DNA from 3 places in the Marinobacter sp. LQ44 genome. Region 2 is predicted to be linked to each of the others. Evidence: predicted binding sites of a transcription regulator. Region 2 holds the regulator's gene; each other region holds the start of a gene.
What was found. Region 2 encodes FliA, which starts transcription of late flagellar genes. Its sites were predicted from a motif close to CTAAAGTTTNNNNNNNNNNNGCCGNTAA; they were not measured.

Region 1 (4,410 bases), 1.2 Mb from region 2:
CGATGAACTTCACCGACCCGCGATTACCAACGTCACCGCCGGTAATGCGCACCTGCAGGCCGGCGGCATCGCCACCGGCACTGTTTGCCAGGAACAGCACCTGGCCGTCGCCCTGGGCAGTCTGGCCGTTAATGGTGCCCTGGACATCCTGGCCGGCGGTGCCGGTGGCGGTGTTCAGCCCCGTGACGTTGTTCAGCCCGGTCAGGCTTACGTTAGACTCGCTACCAAAGCGGTTAGACGTGAACGTCAGCCCTTCGGTGGCATCATAAGCGACTTGAACCGAGCGACCCGCCGCGCTCAGCGCCGCGTTTTCTCGTAAGGCTGTTTGAATGGCTGCGGCGAAATCTGCACCGGAATAGTTGCCGGCCGCAATGGATACGGTTGCGGTGGTTTCACCATCCACCCGGAAGGTGAAACTGTTATCCGCTTGAACCTGAATCGCATCTGCAGTGTTTGGGACAGAGTAATTAAGGCTGCCCCGCGTCGCCATCTGGGTAACATTAATGCTGTAATCACCCGGGCGAGTATTAGAGCCACTACGAACAAACTCCACCTGGGAATCACTGGTTCTGCCCTGCTCGGCAAACAGAGCGGTGACATCATCCGGGTTTTCCCGAAGCTGCTGCTGAAACTTCTGACTATCAAACTGCAGCTCACCGGTGCGGAAATCCGTGCCAATGCCCACATCCGCCAGGCTGCGAACGCTGGCGTTTTCCAGCCCGGGAATGATATCTGTCAACACTCGCTTCAACTGGCTCTGGATATTCCGAACCGTGGAATCCCCGGTCAGAATACTGCCCTGCCCCGTCTCGCTATCAAATGAAGACAGCTCACGGATGGTGCCCTGCAGCTCGTTGAACTTGTCTACGAACGCCTGAACACGCTCGGCAACCGCCGCCGTGTCCTGCTCCACTTTGATCGTGGACTTACCCTCACCGGTAATGTTGAAGGTCAGCCCATCCACCACATTTTCAATGGTGTTGGTGGCACGGCGAATTTCCACGCCGTTGATTTCCATCACCGCATCACTCGCCGCAATGGTCTGGCGCATGCCATCCATGTTGACGGGATCTGCCGTATCGAAAGCGAACCGGTTTAATCCCGGGGCAGCACCATCTTCCGTAACGGAAATATTCACGGCATTGGCTTCACCGGTCTCATCCGCAGACAACACCAGTTGGAAACCGTTGCCGGTATCAATCACACCGGCAGACACGCCCGCATTGGCCTCGTTAATGGCATTCGCCAGGCCCTGCAGGGTGTCGTTGGAGGAATCGATGGTGATGTTGGTGGTCTTGTCACCCACCTGAAGCGCCATGGTGCCACGGCCAACGCTGGTGGCATCCCGGTCGGCGAACACATCCCGGCTGGCCAGGGCCTGAGACTGCGCCAGACTTTTCACGTCCAGGCTGTAAGAGCCGCGGCTGGCCTTGCTGGCATCCACCGACACATCAATGTTGCTACCCGAGGAAGTGGCCGAAAACGACTTCATCGCATCCGCAGAACCGAGCTGACGCATAGGCAGGCGCAGCTCCGTAACAGCGCTGCGCAACTTGCCATAGGCAGAAATAAGCGCCTCTGTACGCTCTGTTCTTTGATCCAGCCGAACTTCCGTGGGCCTGCGCTCTGCAGCCACCAACTGGTCGACAAGATCCGACGTCAAAACGCCGGAGCCGATACCTAACGATGAAATACTGGCCATAACCGTGCCTCCTCAGGGGGGCGGAATCTCTGTACTGATCAGTTTATCGGCAGCAGGCGGCAAAACTTTGCCTCTTTTGCCCTAAATATAGAACCGATTTGTAACTGTGTGTATCTAAACTTTTTTAGCCACGGACGACACGGACATTCACGGACAAGAAACGAAACCGAACTGCTTGACCGTCCGTGTTAGTCCGTGTCGTCCGTGGCTAAACCAATCCTTTCAAACGCGAACACCGCCGGCTCCTCTCAGAGGCGGCGGTGCTGAAATACCGTCGTTTTCATCCGCGCAAAAGCGGCAAGCTTTTACACCTTGATGTTAAACAACGTCAGCGGTTCGTCCTGCTGCAATTTTTCTGCCAACCTCATTGCCACTTCATCCGGGATCTGGCGGATGACTTCCTGGGTTTGCTGATCAACCACCTTTACGATGGTCTGGCCCATTTCATTATCCACTTCAAACTGAAGATCCCGCTGCACGGTTTGAACAAAGTCGTTCAACTGGCTAACCGCCTCATTCAGCTCCTTGCGCTGCTCTTCATTACGGGCCTGCAGCTTTTCAGCCTGCGAAGCCTGTTGAGCAACCTGGGGAGCCTGCACCTGGCGGGTACCGGCAGCCGAAGCTGCAAGGTCAGGGGCGTTCCGGCCCTCGGCCTGAGATGACGACAGTGCCTTGGCCGGAGCCTGGGCGCCGGAGCGCACCAGTTTCAGGTCCGGGCTGTTCAGGTTAACGTCATTCATAGCTTTACCTCGCTATCCTTCAACGGCGGAAAGCCGGAACCCGAAGGTTCCGGCTGCAACCGCTATGCCCCTTACTGCAGGAGGGACAGAACCTGCTGAGGACGGGCGTTCGCCTGAGCCAGCACGGAGATACCGGCCTGCTGCAGTACCTGGGATTTAGCCAGGTTGGCGGTTTCTGCCGCGAAGTCAGCGTCCAGGATACGGCTGTTGGAGGCGCTGAGGTTCTCGACCGAGGTGCTCAGGTTTGCGATGGTGGATTCGAAGCGGTTTTGGACTGCACCGAGCTCACTTCGGAAACTGTTCACTGTCTGTAACGCTGAGTCGATCCTTTTAATAGCATCGTTGGCATTAGCAACGTCGGTAACACTCAAGCTGGAGAGGTTACCAGTGGCCGCTGCAAGCTGGCCATCATCGAAACCTGCAACCGTCGGATCGTCACCGCCGATCGTGATATCTTCAAGCGCCTCAATTGTCACTTGTCCGCGGAGCACAGCGCCTGCGGCAGTACCGATTGTCAATGCGAGCCCGGACGTGCTTCCAGTCGCCGTAGCCGCAGCGGTTCCGACAGCCGTTGTCTCAGCAGTGATGGTAATGTTTTTGCCGTCCGCATTAGTCAGGATAACACCAGTAGAGTTGCTACTCGCAGTCAACCCCTCAATACCCTGCGCATTGATCGCGGCAGCGAGGCCTGCACTATCTAGCGAATTGGTGGAGCCGGCCGCAATGGTCTCAGTCACGGTGACAGCAGAGGCTGTGCCCACGCTGATCGACAATGAGTATACAGTGTCGTTACCAGAAGTGGCCGCAGCTCCATCAATCGCGGCAAACGTCACATCCTGTACGTTGGTTGCCGAAACAGAGGTCAGGCCCTGAACATTGGCATCTTTTATTGCCTGAGCCTTATCTTCCGCCGAGTCCGATGATGAGGCACCAATTGTAACAAAGTCTCCATCCCCCACCTTAATCTGCAAATCCCCAGCGGCGAGCGCAGCATCACTCACGTCAGCAGTACCAGTCATCGTGGCGAGAGACCCAATCTGCTGGAGACGAGTGCCCTGAGTAAAGTCAACACCAATCACTTCTCCGGCGTTAGCGCCGACTTGGAAGTCCTGCTGACCAAAGGAACCGTCAAGCACCTTCAAACCATTGAACGCGGTCTGCGTTGAAATACGCTCGACTTCAGCCAGTCGCTGCTGCACCTCGTCGTTAAGTGCAGCTCGATCAGAAGAGCTGTTGGTAGCGTTAGCCGACTGAACTGCGAGCTCGCGAATCCGCTGGAGGTTGTTAGTGATCTCATTAAGAGCACCTTCAGCAGTCTGCGCCAAAGAGATGCCGTCATTGGCATTGCGGGTGGCAACGTTCAAGCCAGAAATCTGGGACTGAAACCGCGTCGAAATCGCCAGACCCGCAGCGTCATCCTTCGCGGAGTTAATACGAAGACCTGAGGACAGACGCTGCAATGCTTGGTCGTTCATCCCCTGAGACTTACTGAGTTGGTTCTGTGCGTTTAGTGACGCTACGTTGGTGTTGATACCGAGAGCCATAATGCTTCTCCTTCGACTGATGTCGTCATTTCATGGATGAGGCCTAGCGCTCGACTTACATGTTAAGAGCGCCACCCTGTTATCCTGATTAACGGCACTGAGCCAAATTGCTTTAGAAAAAAACTGAAGATTTTGTAAAGGAATGTAAAACCGGCAATCTCTTTCCCTTCGCCTCCCACAACACCCATCAGGTTTCAGACTCATAGCACCAGATAAAGTATTTAAAAACAAAACGATAAATCTATTTTAAAAAAACTGGCACACCCTTCGCTTAGTGACAACCAAGACGGTAACTCAACGAATTTCTGCCGAAGCGCACGATCCAAAATAGAGTCCTAGCTACCGGCAACTCTGAGCAAGGAGAATTGATATGCCTCAGGTGATTAATACCAACATTGCTTCATTGAACGCCCAAAGAAACCTG
Region 2 (4,410 bases):
CTCTTCGACTTCTTTCACAAGGGCCGTGACTTTCTGGATAACCTGCCCGGTAAGATCCTGAAAGTCCTGGGCCAGAAGGACTTCAGACAGATTGCTGTACAGGGTATCGGAATCTGTCGCCAGGCCCGCAAAGAAGCGATCAATGCGTCCGTACAGTTCCCGGAATTCTGCCGGCTCCATTTCCCGACGGCGCAACCGCTGCCATTCGTCTCGCAGGGCGGTCGCTTCGTCGCGCATGGTGTGCGCCACCGGCATGCTTTCTTCGACCAGGTCCATGGTGCGATTGGCCGCCTGGCTGGTCATCTGGACAACGTAGGCCAGCCGATCCGAGGCATCGGACATCTTGGACAAGACTTCTTTCTGCTCGGCACTGCGGGCGTCTATCTGAAAATTCCGGATAGCCTCGTGCAGGCTCCGGGTCAACCGCCCCACTTCCCGATAGAGGCTCTGGTCGCGAACTTCACTTAGCTCGTTGATCACCGACATTGCCCGGGCGTAGTTACCGGAACTGATGCATTCGGCCAACTCCGAACTCTGCTGCTGGAGCTTTTCGGTTACCTCCGGGTCGAGGCCCTGATGGTTCTCGTTCTTGTCAGTCATGACAGCCATCCGACCTCTGGTTACTGGATTCGCTCGAAGATCTTCTCAATCTTTTCCTTGAGAACGGCAGCAGTAAACGGTTTGACGACGTACCCGTTAACGCCGGCCTGGGCCGCCGCCACAATCTGGTCACGCTTGGCCTCCGCAGTTACCATCAGCACCGGCAGGTTCTTCAGGTTCTCGTCTGCCCGCACCGCCTTGAGCAGATCAAAACCCGACATGCCTGGCATGTTCCAGTCGGTCACCAGGAAGTCGTACTTGCCGCTCCTGAGCATGGGCAAGGCAGTGTTGCCATCGTCCGCTTCATCCGTATTGGTGAAGCCAAGATCGCGCAGCAGATTCTTGATGATTCGCCGCATTGTGGAAAAGTCATCCACAATGAGAATTTTCATGTTTTTGTCCAATGGGACCTCCAGTCAGTAACACCCGGATTTCATTAAGCCTTTTGAAAGTCTAGCAGGCCGCTGCTTTAACCGCTTATTGTGTGTTGTTTGGCCGCGTTGTAAAGCGCCGGTTACCAAAATCTACACAGTTACGCGCCGCGCGGTCAGCGCCGGCCCGGTTTATTCTGGCTCGTCTTCCCGCCAATCGGACAACCGTCCCCTGAGACGAAGGGCCGCCTGGCTATGAATCTGGCTGACCCGGCTCTCGCTGACGCCAAGCACCGCGCCAATTTCCTTCAGGTTGAGCTCTTCCTGGTAGTAGAGGCTCAACACCAGCTTTTCTCGCTCAGGAAGCTCTTCGATTGCCTCTGCCAGGCTTTTCTGGAATGCATTTGATGCAATGCCATCCAGGGGATTATCGCTGGCCTCTGTTTCTTCTATCGGCAGCTCCCCGGATTCATTGAGCTCATCAAGGCTAAAAAGTCGGCCACTGTTGGCGTCTGCCAGGGAGGCATGATATTCCGACAGCTCAATGCCCAACTCTTCGGCAACATCAACATCCTGGGCCTCGCGCCCGGTGCGGTCTTCAACCGTCTTGATGGCTGCGGCGATACGGCGGGCATTGCGGTGAACGGAGCGGGGAACCCAGTCGCCCTTGCGGATTTCATCCACCATGGCACCGCGGATACGAATACCTGCGTAGGTTTCAAAGGTGGCACCCTTGCCGGTGGAATAGCGTTGCGCAGCTTCCAGCAGGCCGATCATGCCCGCCTGCATGAGATCTTCAAGCTGGACCGAAGCCGGCAAACGGGCCATCAAGTGTAGGGCGATTTTCTTGACCAGCGGCGCATGCTCCTCAATCAGCTGAGAGGGGCCTTTTGCGCCAGCCTGATGGTAGATTCCCAGGTTTTTCGCCAATGTCATGTATCCGGTTTTCTTATAGGACTGGATTCAGATCAGACTTCGACGAGCCTCTCCACGAAAAACTCCAGATGCCCTCTTGGCGATGATGGCAGCGGCCAGCTGTCCACTTTCTCTGCCAGGGCACGGATCGCCAGCGACGCCTTGGCCCGTGGATAGGCATCCAGAACGGCCCGCTGCCGCTGGACGGCTTTTTTGACGGCTTCGTCGTAAGGCACGATACCTACATATTGTAGTGCTACATCAAGGAAACGCTCGGTGACACGGGTCAGTTTTTCATACAGATGCCGGCCTTCCTGCTCGTTTCGCACCTGATTCGCCAGAATACGGAAACGGTTGGTGCCGTAGTCGCGATTCATCAGTTTGATCAGGGCATAGGCATCGGTGATCGAGGTAGGCTCATCGCACACCACCAGCAGCAATTCCTGGGAGGCCCGCAGGAAACTGACGACGGACTCGGAAATACCGGCTGCAGTGTCAACAATCAGCACATCAATCTGGTCACCCAGCTCGCTGAAGGCGTTGATCAGCCCCGCATGTTCCATCGGGCTCAACTGGGTCATACGCTGGGTGCCGGACGATGCGGGGACAATCTTGATACCACCCGGGCCGTTGACCAGCACGTCCTTGAGGTCGCACTCGCCACTGAGCACATCCTGCAGGTTGCGATTGGCGGTAATGCCCAACAGCACGTCGATATTGGCAAGGCCAAGGTCTGCATCCAGCAACACCACCCGTCGGCCTTTCTGGGCCAGCGCGATACCGAGGTTGACGGACACATTACTCTTGCCGACACCGCCCTTGCCGCCGGTAACCGCAATCACCTGAACCGGATGTGGTCTGCTCATACTGTTATCAGTCTCTTACTGCGTTCTTGTGTGGGCACAAACGGCAGCGCACCGGCTGTACCACCGGGCCTCAGGCCCCTTCTGCAACGGCCTGGCCGTGCTGCATTGTTTTCAGGCGTTCTACGCCCAACCGCACCAGAGGAATGGCCTCTGCCCGGTGCAGGTCTTCGGGAATCTTCTGGCCATCGGTATACCACGCCACTGGCAGGCCGGTTTCCATGACAAAGCCCAAAGACTCACCCAGTGTCAGCGCTTCGTCAATCTTGGTCATGACGCAGCCTGCAAGGTTTGCCATCTTATAGCAATGCCACACGGATTTCATGATGCGCGGCTGGCTGGTGGCAGACACGACCAGATGGGTACGGACATTGTGATCGCTCCGGGCCAACTCCGCCAGCTGTTCCTGATAACCGCGATCCGAGCTGGTCAGCCCGGCGGTATCAATCAGAACCAGGTGCCGATCTGACAATTCCTCCAGAATGTCATCCAGGGAATGACTCTCGTCCACAACCCGAACCGGCACATTGAGAATACGGCCAAACACGAACAGCTGTTCATGGGCTGCCACCCGGTAGCGATCGGTGGTGACCAACGCCAGGGAATCCGGCCCATGCTCCAGTACATATTGAGCTGCCAGCTTGCCAATGGTGGTGGTCTTCCCAGACCCGGTTGGCCCCACCAGCGCATAGACGCCGCCGGCCTGAAGCCAGTGTTCCCGAGCGGTACGTACGCCGGTGGCCAGCATCTTCAGGGATTGCTTCCAACCGTCTTCCAACCTGCCGGCGCGATGCTGACGAGACAGAGAGGTTGCCAGCTCCGCGCCCAGGCCAAATTCCTGCAGCCGCTCTGCAAGCCTCTGCTGAACTGCATTGGATGCCGCGACGGCAGGCTTCTCGGGTACCGAGGTACGGCCGCTGACCATCTCTCTCAGGGAGTTGATTTCCGCTCTCATGCTCGCCAACTCATCCGAGTAGCCCGCCGCTGGCCGGCCACCTGCATTGCCCACCGAGGTCGACCCGCCAGCCAGCTCACCTGACCAGTCGGCAGCCGGCCGATCGTCAGCCAGTGCACGATCATATTCCGCGCCGATACCCGCCCGCTTCTCCCGCACTTCGCGAATGCGATTGCGTGATCGGTTCAACTCTTCTTCCAGCCGACGATGCTGGTCTGCCTGCAGCTCCGCCAGGCGGGAGCCGTTGGTGGCCTGTGCCGCTCTCTCGCCAAGGCGCTGGCGTGCCATATTTTCGTCATAGTCCAGGGCCGTCACAATTTCGACGCCTCCGTCCACCCGGCGATTGGACAAAATAACGGCATCCGGTCCCATCTCATGACTGACCTGTTTCAGGGCTTCGGCCATGGTCTTTGCAAAAAACCGTTGTACTTTCATAGCGTTTCATCCTCCACCGGCGTGCCCGAATCGGGTGCTCGCCTTGCCCTGCCGGCCTTACTGACCAACAGAGGCGACTATCGTGATCTGTTTGTTATCCGGAATTTCCTGGTACGAGAGCACATGCAAACGCTCTACCCCATAACTGGCAAACTTTGCCAGCACTGGCCGCAAGGGCCCGGAAACCAGAAGAATCGCCGGCTTGCCCAGCATTTCCTGGCGCTGAACACTGTCCTGAAGGGACCGCTGCAGCTTTTCCACCATATTGGGC
Region 3 (4,410 bases), 2.1 Mb from region 2:
CAGGGTGGTTTTGCCACAACCGGACGGCCCCAACAGGGTAATGAACTCGCCATCAAGGATCTCCAGATCCAGCGAATCCAGTACCGTTTTGCCGTCAAATTGCTTGGAGAGGTTGCTCAGAGATAGCAGTGTCTGTTTCATCGGCCCTGCCCACAGAATGAGCGGCTTATTTTTCCAGAAACAGGGGCAAACAGAAAGGGGCGTCGGGATAATCCGCAATCCCGACTCCCCTTGATCTCAGCTCACATCGGCACGCTTGCCGAAATGCGGCTCACTGATCTGCAACGCTATCCAGATAGGCCTTGTCCGAAATATTGGTCCAGGGCCGCACCTGGCTGAGGTAGTCGCGCTGGGAGGTGATGATTTCACGGGCCAGTTCATCTTTCTCCGCGAACTCATCCAGCAGACGATTGGTGGTGTCACGCAGGGCGTTGATGACTTCCGGCGGGAACACTTTGTGGGTGACGTCCGGATAATCCTCGGTCATGCGGCTCCACGCGACACCACTCTCGTGGGTGCTCTGGATGTACATGTCATAGGCTGCGGTGCGCATGGATACCCGCAGGATTTCCTGAAGATCGGCCGGCAGCGAATCCCAGGTTTTCTTGTTGATCAGGAACTGCACCTCGGCATTGGGCTCCTGCCACCCGGAATAGTAGTACTTGGCGATCTGGTGAAAGCCCATCTGGAAGTCCAGCGCCGGGCCAACCCATTCCACAGCATCAATGGTGCCCCGCTCCAGGGCGGTGTATAGCTCGCCTGGCGGCAGGTTGGTAACCGCTACACCCAGCTCGGCCATCACTTCTCCGGCAAAGCCCGGGGTGCGCATCTTCAGGCCTTTGAGGTCGTCCAGGGAGTTGATTTCCTTGCGAAACCAACCACCCATCTGGTTGCTGGTATTACCGCCCGGAAACGACAGCAGGCCATAGGGCTCGTAAACCTTCTGCATCAGCGCCATGCCATCATCGTGGTAGAACCAGGCATACATTTCCGGCGTGATCATGCCAAACGGTATGGTGGTGAAGTACATGGCGTTGGGGATGGTGCCCTTGTAGTAGTACGAGGCAGTGTGGCCCATGTCATACTGGCCGTTGCGCACCAGGTCAAAAATACCGAAGGGCGCCTTGTGCTTGTTCGAGGAATCAATTCGGAACTTCAGGCGGCCGTTGGACATCCGCTCTGCCATCGCGGCCATATTGCGGGGAGTCTCACCGAGGATTTTGGAGTTCGGGCCCCAGGTTTCAGCCAGGCGGATGGTGTAGGTTTTCTCGGCCACCGCAAACGGGCTGGTCAGCAGGGCAACCATCGTAAGGGCCGCCACGAAGATTCTGTGCATAGACATGGTGTTGGCTTCCATTGTTATTGCTTTGAGGGTAAAACGAACAAATAACGGAAAGCCATGATAACCGTGGAGGCCAGCCACGCCAATGCGGCAGGCCGGCCTCGCCGGTATCAGGCCTTGAACTGGCTCACCAGCTCGCGCAGGTTTTCACCCAGCCGCGCCAGCTCGTGACTGGCTTCATTGGTCTGGGTAACACCGGTGTCACTGCGCTGGGCCGCATCCACAATACGCACCACGTTCTGGTTGATTTCTTCCGCCACCTGGCTCTGCTGCTCCGCGGCCGTGGCAATCTGGGTTACCTGATCATGGATCTGGGTCACCGACGTCACAATGGTGTTCAGCGCACCAGTGGCGTGATTGATGCGCTCGACAGTGGCTTCGGAACTCTTGCGGGAATGATTCATCCGTTCAACAGACGCCTTGGATTCGGCCACAAAGCCATCAATCATTTCCCGAATCTGATCGGCGGATTCCGCAGAGCGTTTGGCCAGCTGCCGAACCTCGTCCGCCACCACCGAGAAGCCACGGCCGTGCTCACCCGCCCGTGCCGCTTCGATGGCCGCGTTCAGCGCCAGCAGGTTAGTCTGCTCGGTGACGGCATGGATCACATCCAGAACCTGCTGGATATCATTGGACTTCTCCGCCAGGGCGTTGATGCTGGCCGCCGTGCTCTCCATTTCTTCTGACAGCTGGTTGACGGCTCCTTGCGCGCTGGTGATGGTTTCACCACCCTCACGGGCCATGCGGTCGGCGTCTGAAGCGGCGCTTTCCACTTCATTGGCATTGCCGGAAATCTGCTGGATGGTGGCTGCCATCTCGTTGATCGCCGACGCAATCTGGTCTGTTTCCGAGCCCTGTTCCTGAACCGACTGCCGGGTTTCGTTGGCCACACGGCTCAGCTCTTCGGCGGCCGAGGCGACCTGATCGGTGGTGGAGCCCACTTCACGAATAGTATCCTGAATCTTGACCACAAAATGATTGAACCGGCGGCCAAGTTCCGCCAACTCGTCTTTGCCATCCTCCGGCAAACGCTGGCGCAGATCGCCATCGCCATCGGCAATTTCCTGCATGATGTTACTGACTTTGTTCAGTGGCGCTGTCACGGTGCGGCCAATCACCAGGCCGATGATCAGGGACACAGCAACCACAATGAAGGTCACCAACAGGATAAAGCCCATGGCCGCCGCCATGGCCGAATCGATTTCCTTTCGTGCCTCAACCAATACCCGCTCAATATCGGTGACGTAGATACCGGCACCCATCATCCAGTCCCAGCCCGGGATGATGCTTGAATAAGACACTTTCGGCTCTACCTCGCCCGAGGCGGGGTTTGGCCAGTCGTACTCATAGAAGCCGTCGGTTCCCGCCGCGGAGAACAGATCCCGAACCAGTTTCTGTGTCGTGGGGTTGGTCGTCGGGCCCTCGCGGGAAGGGTCCGGAGCGTAGGCGAGATTATCCAGATTACGGGCGTAGGCAAAAACGTAGTTATCCTTCCCGAATGTGATGGAGCGCAGCCGTTTGCGGGCTTCCTCGCGGGCTTCTCTATCAGACAACCCAGAGTTGTTCTTGGCATCCATGACCACTGCCCGGGCCGTTTCCACGAGGTTCTTCAGGCCTTCCTTACGGGCATCCAGAAGCTCTTCCCCCAGGCGTTCCAACTGGGCTTCTCCTTTTGCCTGGATCTGGCTGCCGGTGATCCAGGCAATGGTGCCCGCCGTAATCAGAACCGGCACAAGTACGCCAATCAACAGGCGGGCTCGGATGGTCAGGTTGCTCATAAAGGTCATGGTTCTGCTCCGGATTGTCTGCTCAGGCCTCGGGATTATCCACAGTGCCACGCACAATGCTGTTCCAGTTTGTTAACGCCTGTATACCAATACTTAGGTACAAACATGTCGACTTTATTGCCAGGCCATTTGTATCAAGCCTTTCAGGTAGTTCGGGTATCGGCCGTCATGTAAACGACTTGAGCTTGTGTCAGACTAAAGTTTCATGTCAGCCGTGCCGGGGAGAGCTCACCGTGAAACACCTTTTTCTCATCCGCCATGCCAAGTCCAGCTGGGATAGCGACAACCTCAGCGACAAGGACCGCCCGCTCAATCCCAGAGGCGAGGAACAACTGGCGCCACTGGGGCGGGCACTGCGGCGTTATGGGGCCATGACTGGAGAAATTCACGTAAGTCCTGCCCTGCGCGCCCAGCAAACACTGAAGGGCATCTTTCCCGACTCACCTTCTGACGTGCAGGTTTACACTGACCCGGAACTCTACACTTTTGACTACCGCCGTCTATTACAGTGGCTGCAGACCTGCGGCGATCAGGTGCAGACACTGGCCATTGTCGGGCATAACCCGGCGCTTCTGGAACTGGCAGCCAGCCTGGTGCCACAGGCGCCATTCGAACTTCCCACGGCCAGTTTTATTCACATCCGGCTACCGATCAAACACTGGCGCAAGCTCGGCAAACGGGAGGGGCGGCTTGAAACCTTCCTGACCCCGGTGGATTTCAGTTTCGAGGCGTTCAATCGCAAGAATCAGAAACGGCACAAGAACGCCGGCAAAGCGACGGTCAAAGACACTCCGTCAGTGCTTTTGGGGCAGGCCGAGAGTCTTGCCCAGTTACACCGGGGGGTGATGCTCGGCCTGGACGATGAGTTTCTCCACCAGTATCGCATTGCCCTTCGTCGCAGCCGCGCCGTGGCCGAATCCCTGGCCGAGGTAACCGGAAACAAATCACTGAAGAGCCACATTTCCCATCTGAAACGACACGCCCAGGCCACCAGCAACCTGCGGGACCTGCACGTATTCAGCCAGGATCTGCCGCAGCTATGCAGTGACCAGCCAGAACTCCTGAAGGCACTGGAGCAATGGGTCTGCGCGCGGGTGGACAAGGAACAGAAAAAACTGGCGAAACGGCTTGCAAGCAAACGTTACCGGCAGAGCCTGCACAGCTGGGAAGACGAGCTTCAGTCACGGCAATTCCGCAAACTGATCGACAAACTCAGTACCAGGGACATTCAAAAAAGCGTTGACCACCGGCTACGAATGTTCAACCGGAAAACCGCAGAAC

Region 1: a site for FliA is predicted at 1,746-1,773, ahead of fliD (flagellar filament capping protein FliD). Genes of this name have one in related genera too.
Region 3: a site for FliA is predicted at 3,286-3,313, ahead of ASQ50_RS09485 (methyl-accepting chemotaxis protein). Genes of this name have one in related genera too.

The regions. Positions count from the first base shown of each region.
Region 1 covers NZ_CP014754.1:884,335-888,744, forward strand. Annotated here, with positions in the region: gene fliD (flagellar filament capping protein FliD) at 1-1,702, opposite strand, end outside; gene ASQ50_RS04170 (flagellar protein FlaG) at 2,008-2,442, opposite strand; gene ASQ50_RS04175 (flagellin) at 2,514-3,986, opposite strand; gene ASQ50_RS21720 (flagellin) at 4,357-4,410, shown strand, end outside.
Region 2 covers NZ_CP014754.1:4,137,844-4,142,253, reverse strand. Annotated here, with positions in the region: gene ASQ50_RS18955 (protein phosphatase CheZ) at 1-600, opposite strand, end outside; gene cheY (chemotaxis response regulator CheY) at 621-1,004, opposite strand; gene ASQ50_RS18945 (RNA polymerase sigma factor FliA) at 1,164-1,907, opposite strand; gene ASQ50_RS18940 (MinD/ParA family protein) at 1,940-2,752, opposite strand; gene flhF (flagellar biosynthesis protein FlhF) at 2,823-4,139, opposite strand; gene flhA (flagellar biosynthesis protein FlhA) at 4,197-4,410, opposite strand, start outside.
Region 3 covers NZ_CP014754.1:2,031,992-2,036,401, forward strand. Annotated here, with positions in the region: gene potA (spermidine/putrescine ABC transporter ATP-binding protein PotA) at 1-141, opposite strand, end outside; gene ASQ50_RS09480 (TRAP transporter substrate-binding protein) at 272-1,336, opposite strand; gene ASQ50_RS09485 (methyl-accepting chemotaxis protein) at 1,453-3,129, opposite strand; gene ASQ50_RS09490 (CHAD domain-containing protein) at 3,363-4,410, shown strand, end outside.